Regions from separate parts of the Pseudomonas nanhaiensis genome, predicted to be linked through region 1. Evidence: predicted binding sites of a transcription regulator. Region 1 holds the regulator's gene; each other region holds the start of a gene.

The links. Region 1 encodes sigma-54, which starts transcription at its own class of promoters, with help from an activator protein. Its sites were predicted from a motif close to ANTGGCATNNANNTTGCTNT; they were not measured.
Region 2: the regulator sigma-54 is predicted to act here: its motif matches at 1,550-1,569, upstream of KEM63_RS09895 (ammonium transporter).
Region 3: the regulator sigma-54 is predicted to act here: its motif matches at 1,865-1,884, upstream of glnA (glutamate--ammonia ligase).
Region 4: the regulator sigma-54 is predicted to act here: its motif matches at 1,868-1,887, upstream of flgB (flagellar basal body rod protein FlgB).

Annotation. Positions count from the first base shown of each region.
Region 1 covers NZ_CP073751.1:3,008,639-3,012,215, forward strand. The annotation lists gene lptA (lipopolysaccharide transport periplasmic protein LptA) at 1-163, shown strand, start outside; gene lptB (LPS export ABC transporter ATP-binding protein) at 156-881, shown strand; gene KEM63_RS13725 (RNA polymerase factor sigma-54) at 969-2,468, shown strand; gene hpf (ribosome hibernation promoting factor) at 2,548-2,856, shown strand; gene ptsN (PTS IIA-like nitrogen regulatory protein PtsN) at 2,878-3,333, shown strand; gene rapZ (RNase adapter RapZ) at 3,336-3,577, shown strand, end outside.
Region 2 covers NZ_CP073751.1:2,198,005-2,201,581, forward strand. The annotation lists gene KEM63_RS09890 (OprD family porin) at 1-65, shown strand, start outside; gene KEM63_RS09895 (ammonium transporter) at 121-1,329, opposite strand; gene KEM63_RS09900 (EAL domain-containing protein) at 1,725-2,885, shown strand; gene KEM63_RS09905 (ATP-binding protein) at 2,882-3,577, opposite strand, start outside.
Region 3 covers NZ_CP073751.1:3,443,506-3,447,082, reverse strand. The annotation lists gene KEM63_RS15900 (DUF4124 domain-containing protein) at 1-229, opposite strand, end outside; gene glnA (glutamate--ammonia ligase) at 370-1,773, opposite strand; gene thiI (tRNA uracil 4-sulfurtransferase ThiI) at 2,083-3,534, shown strand.
Region 4 covers NZ_CP073751.1:2,575,318-2,578,894, reverse strand. The annotation lists gene KEM63_RS11595 (chemotaxis protein CheV) at 1-842, shown strand, start outside; gene KEM63_RS11590 (CheR family methyltransferase) at 874-1,698, shown strand; gene flgB (flagellar basal body rod protein FlgB) at 1,934-2,338, shown strand; gene flgC (flagellar basal body rod protein FlgC) at 2,341-2,781, shown strand; gene flgD (flagellar hook assembly protein FlgD) at 2,795-3,481, shown strand; gene KEM63_RS11570 (flagellar hook protein FlgE) at 3,513-3,577, shown strand, end outside.

The sequences.
Region 1 (3,577 bases):
GGACCAGGACGGCAACACCTTTCAGGGCGACTACGTCAGCTATGACATAGCCCGTCAGGTCGTCGACGCCGGCCGCACGGGCTCGGCCCAGGGCGGCAGCAAGCAGCGTATCGAGATGGTCATCCAGCCGCGTCGCCGCAACGAGCCCGCAGCCAATGAGTAAGCTTGAAGCCCGTCATCTGGCCAAGGCCTACAAGGCACGCAAGGTGGTGCGCGATGTCTCTGTGGCGATCCACAGCGGCGAAGTCGTCGGCCTGCTCGGGCCCAACGGCGCCGGCAAGACTACGTGCTTCTACATGATCGTCGGCCTGGTGAAGGCCGACGAGGGCAACATCCTGATCAACGATACGGATGTGACCAAGCTGCCCATGCATGGCCGCGCGAGGCAGGGCATCGGCTATCTGCCGCAGGAAGCCTCGATCTTTCGCAAGCTCACCGTTGGCCAGAACATCATGGCGATCCTCGAGACGCGCAAGGACCTGAACGCCAAGGGGCGCGAAGGCAAGCTCGAGTCGCTGCTGCGCGAATTCCACATTCATCATCTGAAGGACAGCCTCGGCATGAGTCTGTCCGGAGGCGAGCGCCGTCGCGCGGAAATCGCACGGGCGCTGGCCACCGAGCCGCAGTTCATTCTGCTCGACGAACCCTTCGCCGGTGTCGACCCGATTTCGGTGAACGATATCAAACAGATCATTCAGCACCTGCGCGACAAGGGCATCGGCGTGCTGATTACCGACCACAACGTGCGCGAAACCCTGGATATCTGCGACAAGGCCTACATCGTCAACGACGGTCACATCATTGCGGAAGGCAATGCAGAGACCGTACTCTCGAACCAGACAGTCCGTGATGTCTATCTCGGTCATGCCTTCCGCCTGTAACTGCCCGAGCGATTCAGGCATGCTAGAGGCATTGGGCCATATGCCCGAGCAGGGTAACAACCAGCGCACAGGGTACTTCACCGCATAATGAAACCATCGCTCGTCCTCAAGATGGGGCAGCAGCTGACGATGACGCCGCAGCTGCAGCAAGCCATCCGACTGCTACAGCTCTCCAGCCTCGACCTCCAGCAGGAAGTTCAGGAGGCACTGGAAGCCAATCCCATGCTGGAAATGGCAGACGACGGCGACGACGACTACGGTCCCAGCGCACCGGACACTTCGCCTGACAGCGACGACGCCCCCGCGGTGACCATCCCCGAACCCGTCGAGCTCGACTCCATCGAGCAGCACGGTCAGGGTGAAGAAGGCAACTGGAACGAGCAGATTCCCAGCGAGTTGCCAGTCGACACCCAGTGGGAGGACGTCTACCAGACCTCCGCCAGTTCCTTGCCCAGCAACGACGACGAGGATTGGGATTTCACTGCTCGCACCGGTACCGGCGAGACGCTGCAGAGTCACCTGGAATGGCAGCTGAATCTCATCCCGCTCTCCGAAACCGACTACCAGATCGCCCTGGCGCTCATTGACGGCATCAACCCCGACGGCTATCTGCACGAGTCGCTGCAGGACATTCTCGACTCGCTCGATCCTGAGCTCGAGGTCGAGCTCGACGAGGTCGAGATGGTGCTGCATCGCATCCAGCAGTTCGAACCGGTCGGCGTGGGCGCGCGTGATCTGCGTGAATGCCTGCTGTTGCAGCTCCGACAAATGCCCGCCGGCACGCCCATGCTGGAGCAGGCCACCCGCGTGGTGAAAGATCACCTGGAGCTGCTCGGCAATCGCGATTTCGCGCAGCTGATGCGCCGCAGCAAGCTCAAGGAAGATCAACTGCGCGACGCGGTAGCGTTGATCCAGACGCTGAACCCCCGTCCCGGATCGGAAATCGCCTCAGGCGATGCCGAGTACGTGATTCCCGATGTCATCGTCCGGCGTGATACCAATCGCTGGATCGTCGAGCTGAACCAGGAGTCGGTGCCCAAGGTGCGGGTGAACACCCACTACGCCTCGATGGTGCGCCGTGCCGACAGTAGCGAAGACAACACCTACCTGCGCAACCATCTGCAGGAAGCGCGCTGGTTCATCAAGAGCCTGCAGAGCCGGAACGAAACGCTGATGAAGGTGGCGACGCAGATCGTCGAACATCAGCGCGGCTTTCTCGAGCATGGCGAGGAAGCAATGAAGCCGCTGGTGCTGCATGACATCGCCGAAGCGGTGGGCATGCATGAGTCGACCATTTCGCGGGTGACGACGCAGAAATACATGCACACCCCGCGCGGCATATTCGAACTCAAGTACTTTTTCTCGAGCCACGTTGGCACCACCGAAGGCGGGGAATTCTCCTCCACCGCCATCCGTGCGCTGATCAAGAAACTGGTCGCCGCAGAAAACCCGAAGAAACCATTGAGCGACAGCAAGATCGCTGGTTTACTGGAAGAACAAGGGATATCGGTAGCCCGCAGAACGATTGCCAAGTATCGCGAGTCGCTCAATATCGCGCCCTCGAGCGAGCGCAAGCGGTTGGTGTGACCAGCCGGGATTCACAGGTGGCACCATCGGGTGACAGTCAGCGTCACCCTGCTCTATCAAGCCAATCAGGAGAAGCCGTATGCAATTGAACATCAGCGGTCATCAACTAGACATCACCGACGCACTGCGCGATTACGTTACGGAAAAGATGTCACGGCTCGAGCGACACTTCGACAAGATCACCAACGTGCAGGTCATTCTGGAAGTCGAAAAGGTACGGCAGAAGGCAGAGGCGATTCTCCATGTGGCAGGCGGCGAAGTGGTCGCCAACGCAGAGGCTACCGACATGTACGCAGCTATCGATTTGCTCACCGACAAACTGGACCGTCAGCTGATCAAGCACAAGGAAAAGAACATCAACCGCCTTCAAGGCGCCAACGATCGTTAAGGCTGCATACGCCGAAGACCCATGCAAATAGACCATATCCTTACCCCCGAGCGCACCTTTGCCGGTGTGCAGGGGGGCTCCAAAAAACGTGTGCTGGAGCAGATCGGCAAACTGATCGCCCAGCACACCAATCTCGATCCCGACGCCATTTACGAAAACCTGATCGCCCGCGAGCGGCTCGGCTCGACCGGCTTCGGCAATGGTATCGCCATTCCGCATAGTCGGCTGGAGGGCTGCGATCGCGCCCTCGGCGCGCTGCTGCAGCTTGAGAGCAAGATCGATTTCGACGCCCTCGACGGCGAGCCGGTGGATCTCATCTTCGTCCTGCTGGTGCCGCAACAGGCAACCGAGCAGCATTTGCAGATTCTCAAGATGCTGGCCGAGAAGCTCGATCAGCAGAGCGTGCGCGAGTCGCTTCGTGCCGCCCCGGATTCCCAGTCGCTTTATCAGGCGATGATCGGCGCGGGCGATAACTGAGCATGCGCCTGGTGGTGGTGAGCGGTCGCTCGGGGTCGGGCAAGAGCACCGCGCTACACATGCTGGAAGACAATGGCTTCTACTGCATCGACAACCTGCCGGCCGGGCTGCTGCCCGAGCTGGCCAGGCAGGCGAACCAGACCGACCTGCGTCTGCCGAAGGTGGCGATCAGCATCGATGCGCGCAACCTGCCCAGTGACCTGGCGCGCTTTCCGGCACTACTGCGCAAGGTCCGCGAAACCGG
Region 2 (3,577 bases), 810 kb from region 1:
CCGATGCGATCCGCGACATCAACGAGAACCGCCTGATCCTCAACTACACCATCACGCTACGCTAGGTCTGGCAGCCAAAAAAAGCCCGGACATGTCCGGGCTTTTTCGTTATGCAGCAGATCAGTCGTCAGATACTGCAGGAATCCTGTGTATCGACAGATCGGCACCCTGAAATTCCTGCTCTTCGCTCAGCCTGATACCGGCGACGGCGCGGATCAGCCCGTATACCAGCAGGCCACCTACGAAGGCCACCACGATGCCGCCGAGTGTACCGACGACCTGCGCTGCGATGCTTACCCCACCCAGGCCACCCAGGGCCTTGCTGCCGAAGATCCCCGCGGCCAGACCGCCCCAGGCGCCGCATAGCCCGTGCAGCGGCCATACACCCAGTACATCGTCGATCTTCCAGCGGTTCTGGGTGAGGATGAACGTCCAGACGAAGAGCGCTCCGGCGATTACGCCGGTAACCAGTGCGCCGAGCGGATGCATGACGTCAGAGCCCGCGCACACCGCAACCAGACCCGCGAGCGGACCGTTGTGCAAGAAACCCGGGTCACAGCGACCAACTACCAGCGCAGCAATGATGCCGCCCACCATCGCCATAAGTGAATTGACCGCCACCAGGCCGCTGATACCATCGATGGTCTGCGCGGACATGACGTTGAAGCCGAACCAGCCGATGGTGAGGATCCATGCACCCAGAGCGAGAAAGGGGATATTCGACGGCGGTATCGCAACGACCTGACCATCACGATATCGGCCGCGCCTGGCGCCGAGCAGCAACACAGCGGCAAGGGCCAGCCAGCCCCCCATCGCGTGAACCACCACGGAGCCGGCAAAATCGTGAAAGCCTGCGCCAAAGCGCTGTTGCAACCAGTCCTGCATACCGAGATTGCCGTTCCAGACGACCCCTTCGAAGAACGGATAGATCAATCCGACGATGAACAGCGACGCGCAGAGTTGCGGCGTGAATCGTGCACGCTCGGCGATGCCGCCGGAGATGATCGCCGGGATCGCAGCGGCAAAGGTCATAAGGAAGAAGAACTTGACCAGTGCATAGCCGTTGTTTTCCGCGAGGTGCTCGGCACCTGTGAAGAAGTGTGCGCCGTAGGCGATCCAGTAGCCAATGAAGAAATAGGCCAGGCAGGAGACGGCAAAGTCACTGATGATCTTGGACAGTGCGTTGACCTGATTCTTCTGGCGGACAGTGCCGACCTCCAGAAAAGCAAAGCCGGCATGCATGGCCAGAACCATGATGGCGCCCATGAGGATAAAAAGAGTGTTTGCACCATGGATGAGCGTGTCCACAGCGCTTTGCAGGTTTTCCATGTTCCATGCCCTGAGTTTATGCACCACGCTGAAGCAGATCGAAGGCCGGCGCACCATCGGCGGGCATAAATAGTGCCTCCGCCCGAGATAAGCCTGTCCTTCACGCCACGCACGAAGCCATTTTTCTAGATTTAAATCAGTTAGTTAACATAGGAGTTGGCAGATGACCGCAGGGCCTTGCACCAGCGAAGCGCAATGTCCACCTCCCTGAGGCCAATGCAGTGCAAACCTCATACCAAGCGAAGCGGTCTCGTGCCCCACGCTGGGTCACGTGGCGCGAGATTCGACCCGTGACGTACGTATGTCCGTTCGAAACGTGCGCCGAGCATTACCTCGTTTGCTTGGCTACAATCTTGCATCTGCGTGCGGGCAACTGACCTTTGAGGAGAATATGAATGGACGGCCAGCCGCTGCCCTATTTCCAGCCGTTGATCGATACCGCTACCGGCCGGATCGCCGGTTACGAGGCGCTTGCACGCCTGCGCGACGACGACGGCAACGTGCGCAGCGCCGGCCCGCTGTTTACCGACCCGAACGTGGACCCCGACGACCTGCTGGAGCTCGATCGCACGATTCGCCGTTTGGCACTGGAACGGTTTCGGGACAATCCGGCAGGCTTCCTGAGCCTGAACATCTCGCCGCTGTGGGTAAGCCGGCTCGAACCTGGCGCTCCCCTGCCCAGCCTGGCACTGATGGCCGAAATCGGTCTGCCGCCGGAACAGGTAGTGTTCGAGATTACCGAGCTGCAGGGGGACATTCATCAGCTCAAGGATGTCGTGCAGCGCTACAGGCAGGCGGGCATCCGTATCGCCATTGATGACTTCGGCGCCGGCTACTCGATGCTTGACCGGGTGCTGGCACTGGAGCCGGATATCCTCAAGCTCGACATACAGCTGTTTCGCAAGGCGGCCAGTGGCACCGGCAACAGCGGTGACTTCGTGCGCGCCCTGGCGCTCATGGCGGAAAAGAGCGGGTGCTGGATCATTGCAGAGGGCGTCGAGACCGAAGCGGAATTGCACTTCGCCCTCGAATGCGGCGCACGCTACGTTCAGGGCTATCTGTTCGCCAGGCCGAAAGAGAACTTCCTCCCCGACGACGCGGTTCAGGGCACCTTTTCCGCGCTACGCGACCGCTACGTACACGACAAGCTCGCCGAGCGCGCCAAGCTATCGAGCCTGCGCGGCTCGCTGGCCCAGCTGTTCAGCGAGTTGCGAGAGTGGCTGGCCAGTGGTGCTCAGCCGACCCAGCTTCCCTCGCCCAGGCAATATCCCTGGCTGATCCGCTGTTTTCTGTGCGACGCACATGGCACGCAGATTTCGCCCAATTATGAATGGACTGACCGGCAATGGCGGGCCGATCCGCGTTATCTGGACCACAACTGGTCGTGGCGCCCGTATTTCTATCAGATCCTCGCAGAAGCCGGTGAAGACAGCCGTGTGATACTGTCCAATCGCTATCGCGACGCAACCACCAACCAGTACTGCATGACCTCGGGACTGTTCATCGACGACAGCCGGCACCTGCTGCTGGTCGACATCGACATTGCGCACATCTAGGTGACAGGCTGCCGGTACGGCAGCCTGATCCTCACTCGCAACCCGCCCGCCTCCGACTGATCGAGCTGGAGGCTCCCCGCGTATGCCTCCACCAGGTCGCTGACGATCGCCAGACCCAGGCCATGCCCATCGACACGTTCGTCCAGACGCATCCCACGGCCCAGCGCTAGCGAACGCTCGGCCGAGCTCAGACCCGGGCCGTCGTCATCCACGCTGAGTTCGAATGCGTCCGGCGCTGCATGCCAGGCGAGTCTCGCTGACCGATGGCCCCACTTGCAGGCGTTGTCCAGCAGGTTGCCCACCAGTTCGAGCATATCGTCACGGTCGAATGGCCAGGGGCGGTCGGCGTCGCCATCGAGTTCGATGCTCACACCCTCGTTGTGGGCCACAGACAGGGAGGCAACCAGCCACGGCAGATCCCGACCGGGGTCCAGCCGGTCCCCTGCCTGCCGCTCGGGAGCCAGCCGCGCCCGTTGCAATGCGCGCTGCAACTGATTGCGCATCGCCTCAACCTGCTCGCGCATTCGCCCCAGCGAGTCGGAATACGGACTATCACCCATGCGCGAGAGCGTCGATTCAATCACTGCCAGCGGTGTTTTCAGTCCATGGCCCAGATCTCCGAGGGCGGTGCGAGACCGCTCGAGCACCGCGTCGATCTGCCTGCCGAGGTGGTTGATTTCCATCACCAGAGA
Region 3 (3,577 bases), 430 kb from region 1:
CATCGGCCGACTGCGATTCGTCACGCTCCAGGCTCGGCATTTCTGGCGGCGGCTCGATGGTGTTCACCTTCGGTACTTCGACGCTCTGGCCTTTGCCATCCGGCGACTGCTGATCCGAATAGACGCGGTTTCCATCGGCGTCGGTCCAGGTGTAGACCTCGGCCTGCGCCGGCAACGCGACTATCGCGGTCACCAGCGACAGGGCCGCAAACAGGGTTGTGTTCTGCATCTACTTTCACTCCTTTGACGTTGGGTAAAGCGTCGCATCGGCTCGCGAGACTGGCAAGAGCAAGACGGCGCCCGGCGGACAGGCGAAAAAAAAGGGCGCCCGAAGGGCACCCTTTTTCGACTGCAGTGGCAGAACCAGGTTCAGACGCTGTAGTACAGGTCGTATTCCAGCGGGTGAACGAAGGTGCGCACCTTGATTTCTTCGGCCGCCTTCAGCTCGATGTAGGCGTCGATGAACTCGTCGGTGAATACGCCGCCCTTGGTCAGGAAGCCGCGATCGGCGTCCAGCGATTCCAGGGCTTCCTTCAGGCTGCCGCAAACCTGAGGGATCTTGTCCGCTTCTTCCGGCGGCAGGTCATACAGGTTCTTGTCAGCCGCATCGCCAGGGTGAATCTTGTTCTGGATGCCGTCCAGGCCAGCCATCAGCAGTGCAGCGAAGCACAGGTAGGGGTTGGCAGCCGGATCCGGGAAGCGGGCTTCGATACGGCGCGCCTTCGGGCTGGAAACGTACGGAATACGGATCGAGGCCGAACGGTTACGCGCAGAGTACGCCAGCATGACCGGCGCTTCGAAACCGGGAACCAGACGCTTGTAGGAGTTGGTCGACGGGTTGGTGAAGCCGTTCAGTGCCTTGCCGTGCTTGATGATGCCGCCGATGAAGTACAGGGCGGTGTCGGACAGGCCGGAGTAGCCTTCGCCAGCGAAGGTGTTCTTGCCATCCTTGGAGATGGACATGTGCACGTGCATACCGGAACCGTTGTCGCCATACAGCGGCTTGGGCATGAAGGTGGCGGTCTTGCCGTAGGCGTCAGCAACGTTGTGCACGCAGTACTTCAGCGTCTGCACTTCGTCAGCCTTCTTGGTCAGGGTGTTGAACAGCACACCGATTTCGTTCTGGCCGGCAGTCGCCACTTCGTGGTGGTGAACTTCCACCTGCAGACCCATTTCTTCCAGGGCGTTGCACATGGCGGTACGGATTTCGTGGTCGTGATCGACCGGCGGAACCGGGAAGTAGCCGCCCTTGACGCCCGGACGGTGACCCTTGTTACCGGTTTCGATGTCGGCGTCGGTGTTCCAGGAAGCCTGCTCGGAGAAGATCTTGAACATGGAGCCGGAGATGTCGGACTTGAATTTCACTTCGTCGAAGACGAAGAATTCGGGCTCCGGACCCACGAATACGGTGTCACCGATACCGGTGGACTTCAGATACTCTTCGGCGCGATGAGCGATGCCGCGCGGGTCACGGTCGTAACCCTGCATGGTCGACGGTTCGATGATGTCGCAAACGATGATCAGCGTCGGCTCTTCGGTGAACGGATCAAGAACGGAAGTGCTGTCGTCGGGCATGAGAATCATGTCGGAAGCTTCGATGCCCTTCCAGCCTGCGATAGAAGAACCGTCGAACATCTTGCCTTCTTCGAAGAAGTCGTCGTTGACGTCGCGAGCCGGCATGGTGACGTGCTGCTGCTTACCTTTGGTATCGGTAAAGCGCAGGTCAACCCACTTCACTTCGAACTCTTTGATCAGTTGAATCGCTTTCGACATGTTTTCCTCCAACAGGAATCATATGCCGGGCTTCTGGCCCGGCGCCTCAAATTTTGAGCGGGACTTACCGTTGATCCGCTTGCCTTACAACAGAGCAAAAGATGTGCCATTTCGGAGCATGCTCTGAAAGGCCCGCCTTACAGCCATCGCGCGTGTTTTCGCAGTGCTGCGCACCATTGTTGTGCACTCTATGGGTGCGCTACAGGGCTGGCATGCACAACTATAGTGCACTGGCGCAGTGTGCAAGGTTTCGCCGACCAGCGTCAGCCGGCGTATAATGCGCCGCTTTTGCGCACCTTACATCAGCAAATGAAACTCATCATAAAATTTTTCCCCGAAATCACCATCAAGACGCGCCCTGTACGCAAGCGCTTCATCCAGCAGCTCAAGGGGAATCTGAAGACGGTTCTCAAGGCCATCGACCCTGAAGCACGCGTCAGCGGCAACTGGGACTTTCTCGAAGTGAGCCTGGGTACCGACCCCGCGGTGCAGAAGCGTTGCATCGAGCGGCTGCGCAATACACCCGGCATCGCGCACTTCGTGGAAGTGCACGATTATCAGCTCGAGTCGCTCGAGCAGCTTGCCGATCTCTGCGTGGCGAACGTCGGCGATCAGATCCGCGGCAAGGTCTTCGCCGTCCGCTGCAAGCGCGTGGGCACGCATCCATTCAGCTCACCGGAAGCCGCGGCGTTCCTCGGCTCTGCGTTGGTCGAGCGCTGCGGCGCTGCCGGCGTATCGTTGAAGAACCCCGAAGTGTGGGTCGACGTCGAATTGCGCGATCAGCGCGTGCTGTTGATCCAGGCGCGGCACAAGGGCATGGGCGGGTTTCCGCTCGGCACCCAGGAACCGGTGCTGTGCCTGCTGTCCGGGGGCTTCGATTCCACCGTGGCAGCGTACTCGATGCTACAGCGGGGCCTGCTGCCTCATTTCATATTCTTCAACATGGGTGGTCGCGCCCATGAGCTCGGCGTCCGGCAGGTCGCGCATTACATGTGGGAGCGCTACGCCAGCAGCCATCGATTGCGTTTTATCAGCGTGCCGTTCGAAGGGGTGGTCGGTGAACTGCTGAAGAACATCGATAACCCGCTGATGGGGGTGGTGCTCAAGCGCATGATGCTGCGCGCAGCCAACCGGGTCGCCTGGCGGCTGGGGCTTGATGCACTGGTAACCGGCGAGGCGATTGCTCAGGTCGCCAGTCAGACGCTGCCGAATCTGCGGGTGATCGACGAGGCCAGCGATCTCCTCGTGCTGCGCCCGCTGATCACGACCAGCAAGACCGATATCATCAGCACCGCACGAGCGATCGGCACGGAAGGCTTTGCCAGCAGCATGCCGGAGTATTGCGGCATCATCTCGGTCAATCCGGCAATCCGCACCACGCCAAACCAGGTCGAGGCGGCCGAGGCCAACTTCGACTTGCAGATACTCGATGCCGCGATTGCTGCGGCCGGCTATCACGAGTGTCAGGAGCTGGACCAACCCATGGAGGGCATCAGTGATGTCGAGTTGGTAGATGAAGCGCTGACCGGCCAGATCGTCATCGATATTCGCCATCCGGACGAGCAGGAGCAGGCCCCTTTTGCCATCGAGGGAGTGGAGGTCAAGGCGATTCCGTTCTATGAGCTGTCGACCCGCTTCAAGGAGCTGGACCCGGCGCGCAACTATCTGCTGTATTGCCAGAAGGGCATCATGAGCCAGATGCACGCCCAGACCCTGGCCGATGCCGGGCATGGCCATGTCAGGGTTCTCCGGCCGAGGTAGCGGCCGGAGAACAGCGGTGAGCTTCAAGCTTCAAGCGGTAAGC
Region 4 (3,577 bases), 430 kb from region 1:
GAATCAACGTATTCAAGGTCAAGGAGGTGCTTCAATGCCCCAAGCTGACCTTGCTGCCCAAGCTGAACCCGGTGGTGCGCGGCGTGGCGCACATCCGTGGCGGCACGCTCCCGATCATCGATCTCAACAAGGCTACCGGGGGCGCGGGGCTGAGTGACCTGAGCACGGCGTTCGTCATCATCACCGAATACAACTACAGGGTGCAGGGTTTCCTCGTGCGCTCTGTTGAACGCATCGTCAACATGAACTGGTCAGAGATCCATCCCCCGCCACGTGGGACTGGCCGCGATCATTATCTGACCGCTGTCACGCGGGTTGACGAGAAGACCGTGGAAATCATCGACGTCGAGAAGATTCTTGCCGAGGTGGTCCCGACAGTCGAGACGATCTCTTCTGGGGTGATTGACGAGCGTACGCAGGCCGAGGCGGTTTCCCGCAAGGTTCTGATCGTCGACGACTCGAGCGTTGCACGCAAGCAGGTCGCCCGTTGTCTGCAGGAGGTCGGCGTGGAAATCGTCGCGCTCAACGACGGCAGGCAGGCACTGGATTGGCTCAAGGAAATTGCCGATCGAGGCGAGGACGTATCGAAACATCTGCTGATGATGGTGTCGGATATTGAAATGCCGGAGATGGATGGATACACGCTCACGGCCGAAGTGCGCAATGACCCCCGCATGAACAAGTTGCATATCATGCTGCATACCTCGCTGTCGGGGGTATTCAATCAGGCGATGGTGAAAAAGGTCGGCGCGGACGAATTCCTGGCCAAGTTCAAACCGGATGAACTGGCGAAACGGGTGATCGACCGGCTGCACGCCCTTCGCGACGCGACGGGTGCATGACGCCGGCACATAGACGAGATAGGGCGGTTGAGTGACCTCTGCAAACGATTTTCAGCAGTTCCGGGATTTCCTTGAAAAAGCCTGTGGCATCGTTCTGGGGGAAAACAAGCAGTATCTCGTATCCAGCCGGTTGAACAGGCTGCTCGAACAGGAGCGCATCAAGTCGCTGGGTGAACTCGTCTCGCGGATTCAGGCGAATCCGCGCGGTGGGCTGCGCGAGTCCGTCATCGACGCGATGACAACGAACGAGACCTTATGGTTTCGTGACGTGTATCCGTTCGAGGTGCTCAAGAACAAGCTTATTCCCGAGTTCGTTCAGAGCAGTCCCGGCCAACGCCTGCGCATCTGGTCGGCAGCCTGCTCGTCAGGTCAGGAACCGTATTCGCTGAGCATGTCGATCGACGAGTACGAGCGAACCAACCTGGGCCAACTGCGCGCGGGCGCGCAGATTGTTGCGACGGATCTGTCCGGAAGCATCCTCAGCGCAGCAAAAACCGCCGAATATGACAGTCTGGCTGTGGCGCGGGGGCTGTCCCAGGAACGTCTGGCACGGTATTTCGACGCCGCTGGCGCGGGACGTTGGTCGGTGAAGCAGCCGGTACGATCGCGTGTCGAGTTCCGAGCGCTGAACCTGCTGGACAGCTATGCCGGGCTGGGCAAGTTCGACATCGTGTTCTGTCGCAACGTACTCATCTACTTTTCGGCGGATCTCAAGAAGGACATCCTCAAGCGCATCCACGCTACGCTCAAGCCCGGTGGCTATCTCATGCTTGGTGCGTCAGAAGCCCTCAATGGATTGCCCGAGCTCTACCAGATGGTCCAGTGCAGCCCGGGCATCGTCTACAAGGCACGTTGATCGTCCGTGTCAGCTTGCCTGATGACACATCCTGAGCGCGTCCGACTATTGACGCGTTCTTGCCGCTACGCCGGGGCCAGCCCGGCTTCAGTGACGAATCTGCGGTAATAATTTGCCGCAGACGTTCGGCCATCCCTATTAAGTCTATGATATTGCTGAATATTCATTATTTGGCATAGCCCTTGCTTTGACACTTCCGTAAATGTCTTGCCGAGCACGCAAGCGGAGGAATGTCATGAGTTTGAGTTTCGATCGAGCGTTGGGCCTGCATGAAAAGGCGCTGTCCTTTCGTGCCGACCGCGCGGAAGTCATCGCCAACAATATCGCCAACGCCGATACGCCCAACTACAAGGCGCGAGACCTCGACTTCGCTAGCGTGCTCGAGGCCCAGCAAGCCGGAGGCGCAGAGCCGTTCAAGGCCCAGCGCACCCATGGCGGACATATCGCGATGGAAGGTTTCATCGACCAGGCTGCCGGTCTGCGTTACCGCACCGCTTCGCAGCCCTCGATTGACGGCAATAGCGTGGACACCCAGGTGGAACAGGCCAGGTACGCACAGAACGCCATCGACTTCCAGGCCAGCTTTACCTTCCTCAATAGCAAGTTCAAGGGCCTGATGACGGCCATAAGAGGAGACTGATCATGTCCCTGACCCAGGTTTTCAACATCGCCGGATCCGGCATGAGTGCCCAGTCCCTGCGGTTGAACACGGTGGCCAGCAACATTGCCAACGCCGAAACGGTGTCGAGCAGCATCGATGAAACCTATCGCGCTCGCAATCCGGTATTTGCCACCGTCCTCAGCGAGCAGCAAGGGCTTGGCGGCTCGCTGTTCCAGTCCGAAGGCGAGGCCGGTCAGGGCGTGCAGGTGCTCGGTGTCGTCGAATCGGACGCCGAATTGCAGGCGCGCTACGAACCTGACCACCCCATGGCGAACGAGGAAGGCTATGTGTTCTATCCGAACGTCAACGTCGTCGAGGAGATGGCCAACATGATGTCAGCCTCGCGCGCCTACCAGACCAACGTTGAAATCATGAACACCGCCAAGACCATGCTGCAGCGCGTGCTGACGCTGGGCCAGTAAAGGAGACCTTCTGATGAGCGTCAGTAATAACCTCAGCGTTGGCGAAAGCCTGCTGGACAACTACAAGGTCGACCAGGATCGCTTCGCCAAGGGTGACGAGCTGGGCAAGGATGCGTTTCTGCAGTTGCTGGTCACGCAGATGAACAATCAGGATCCGCTGTCGCCGCAGGAAAACGGTGAGTTCATCGCTCAGTTGGCACAGTTCAGCACCGTCGAAGGCATCGGTAACCTGAATACGTCGATGGACTCGTTGCTCAGTGGTTATCAGTCATCTCAGGCGCTGCAGGCCTCTTCGCTGGTGGGGCGTTCGGTGATCGTGCCAACGTCCAATGCCATGGTCGATACCCAACAGGGTATTCAAGGCCAGATGGCGATTACCCAGTCGAGCAGCAATGTGCTGGTCAACGTTTACAACAGCGCCGGCAAACTGGTTTCCGCCATGAACATGGGGGCGCAGGAGCCAGGCATGCTCGACTTCAACTGGAACGGCCAGGATGCCAGCGGCAATATCCTGCCGCCGGGCAAATACAAGTTCGAAGCCATCGCCAGCCAGGGCGGTGAACAGAAACAAGTGGCCACTCTGCTGCCTGCCAACGTCGACAGCGTATCGCTGGGTGTTGGCAAAGGGGGAGAGATGGTTCTGAATCTTGCAGGCCTGGGCAGCATCGGGCTGTCCGAAGTCCTGTCCATTAGCAAGTAAGTCGTCCGCAGCATCATTGAGGAGTTAGAACATGTCTTTCAACATCGGTCTCAGTGGTATTCGGGCGGCAGCATCCGATCTGAATATCACCGGTAA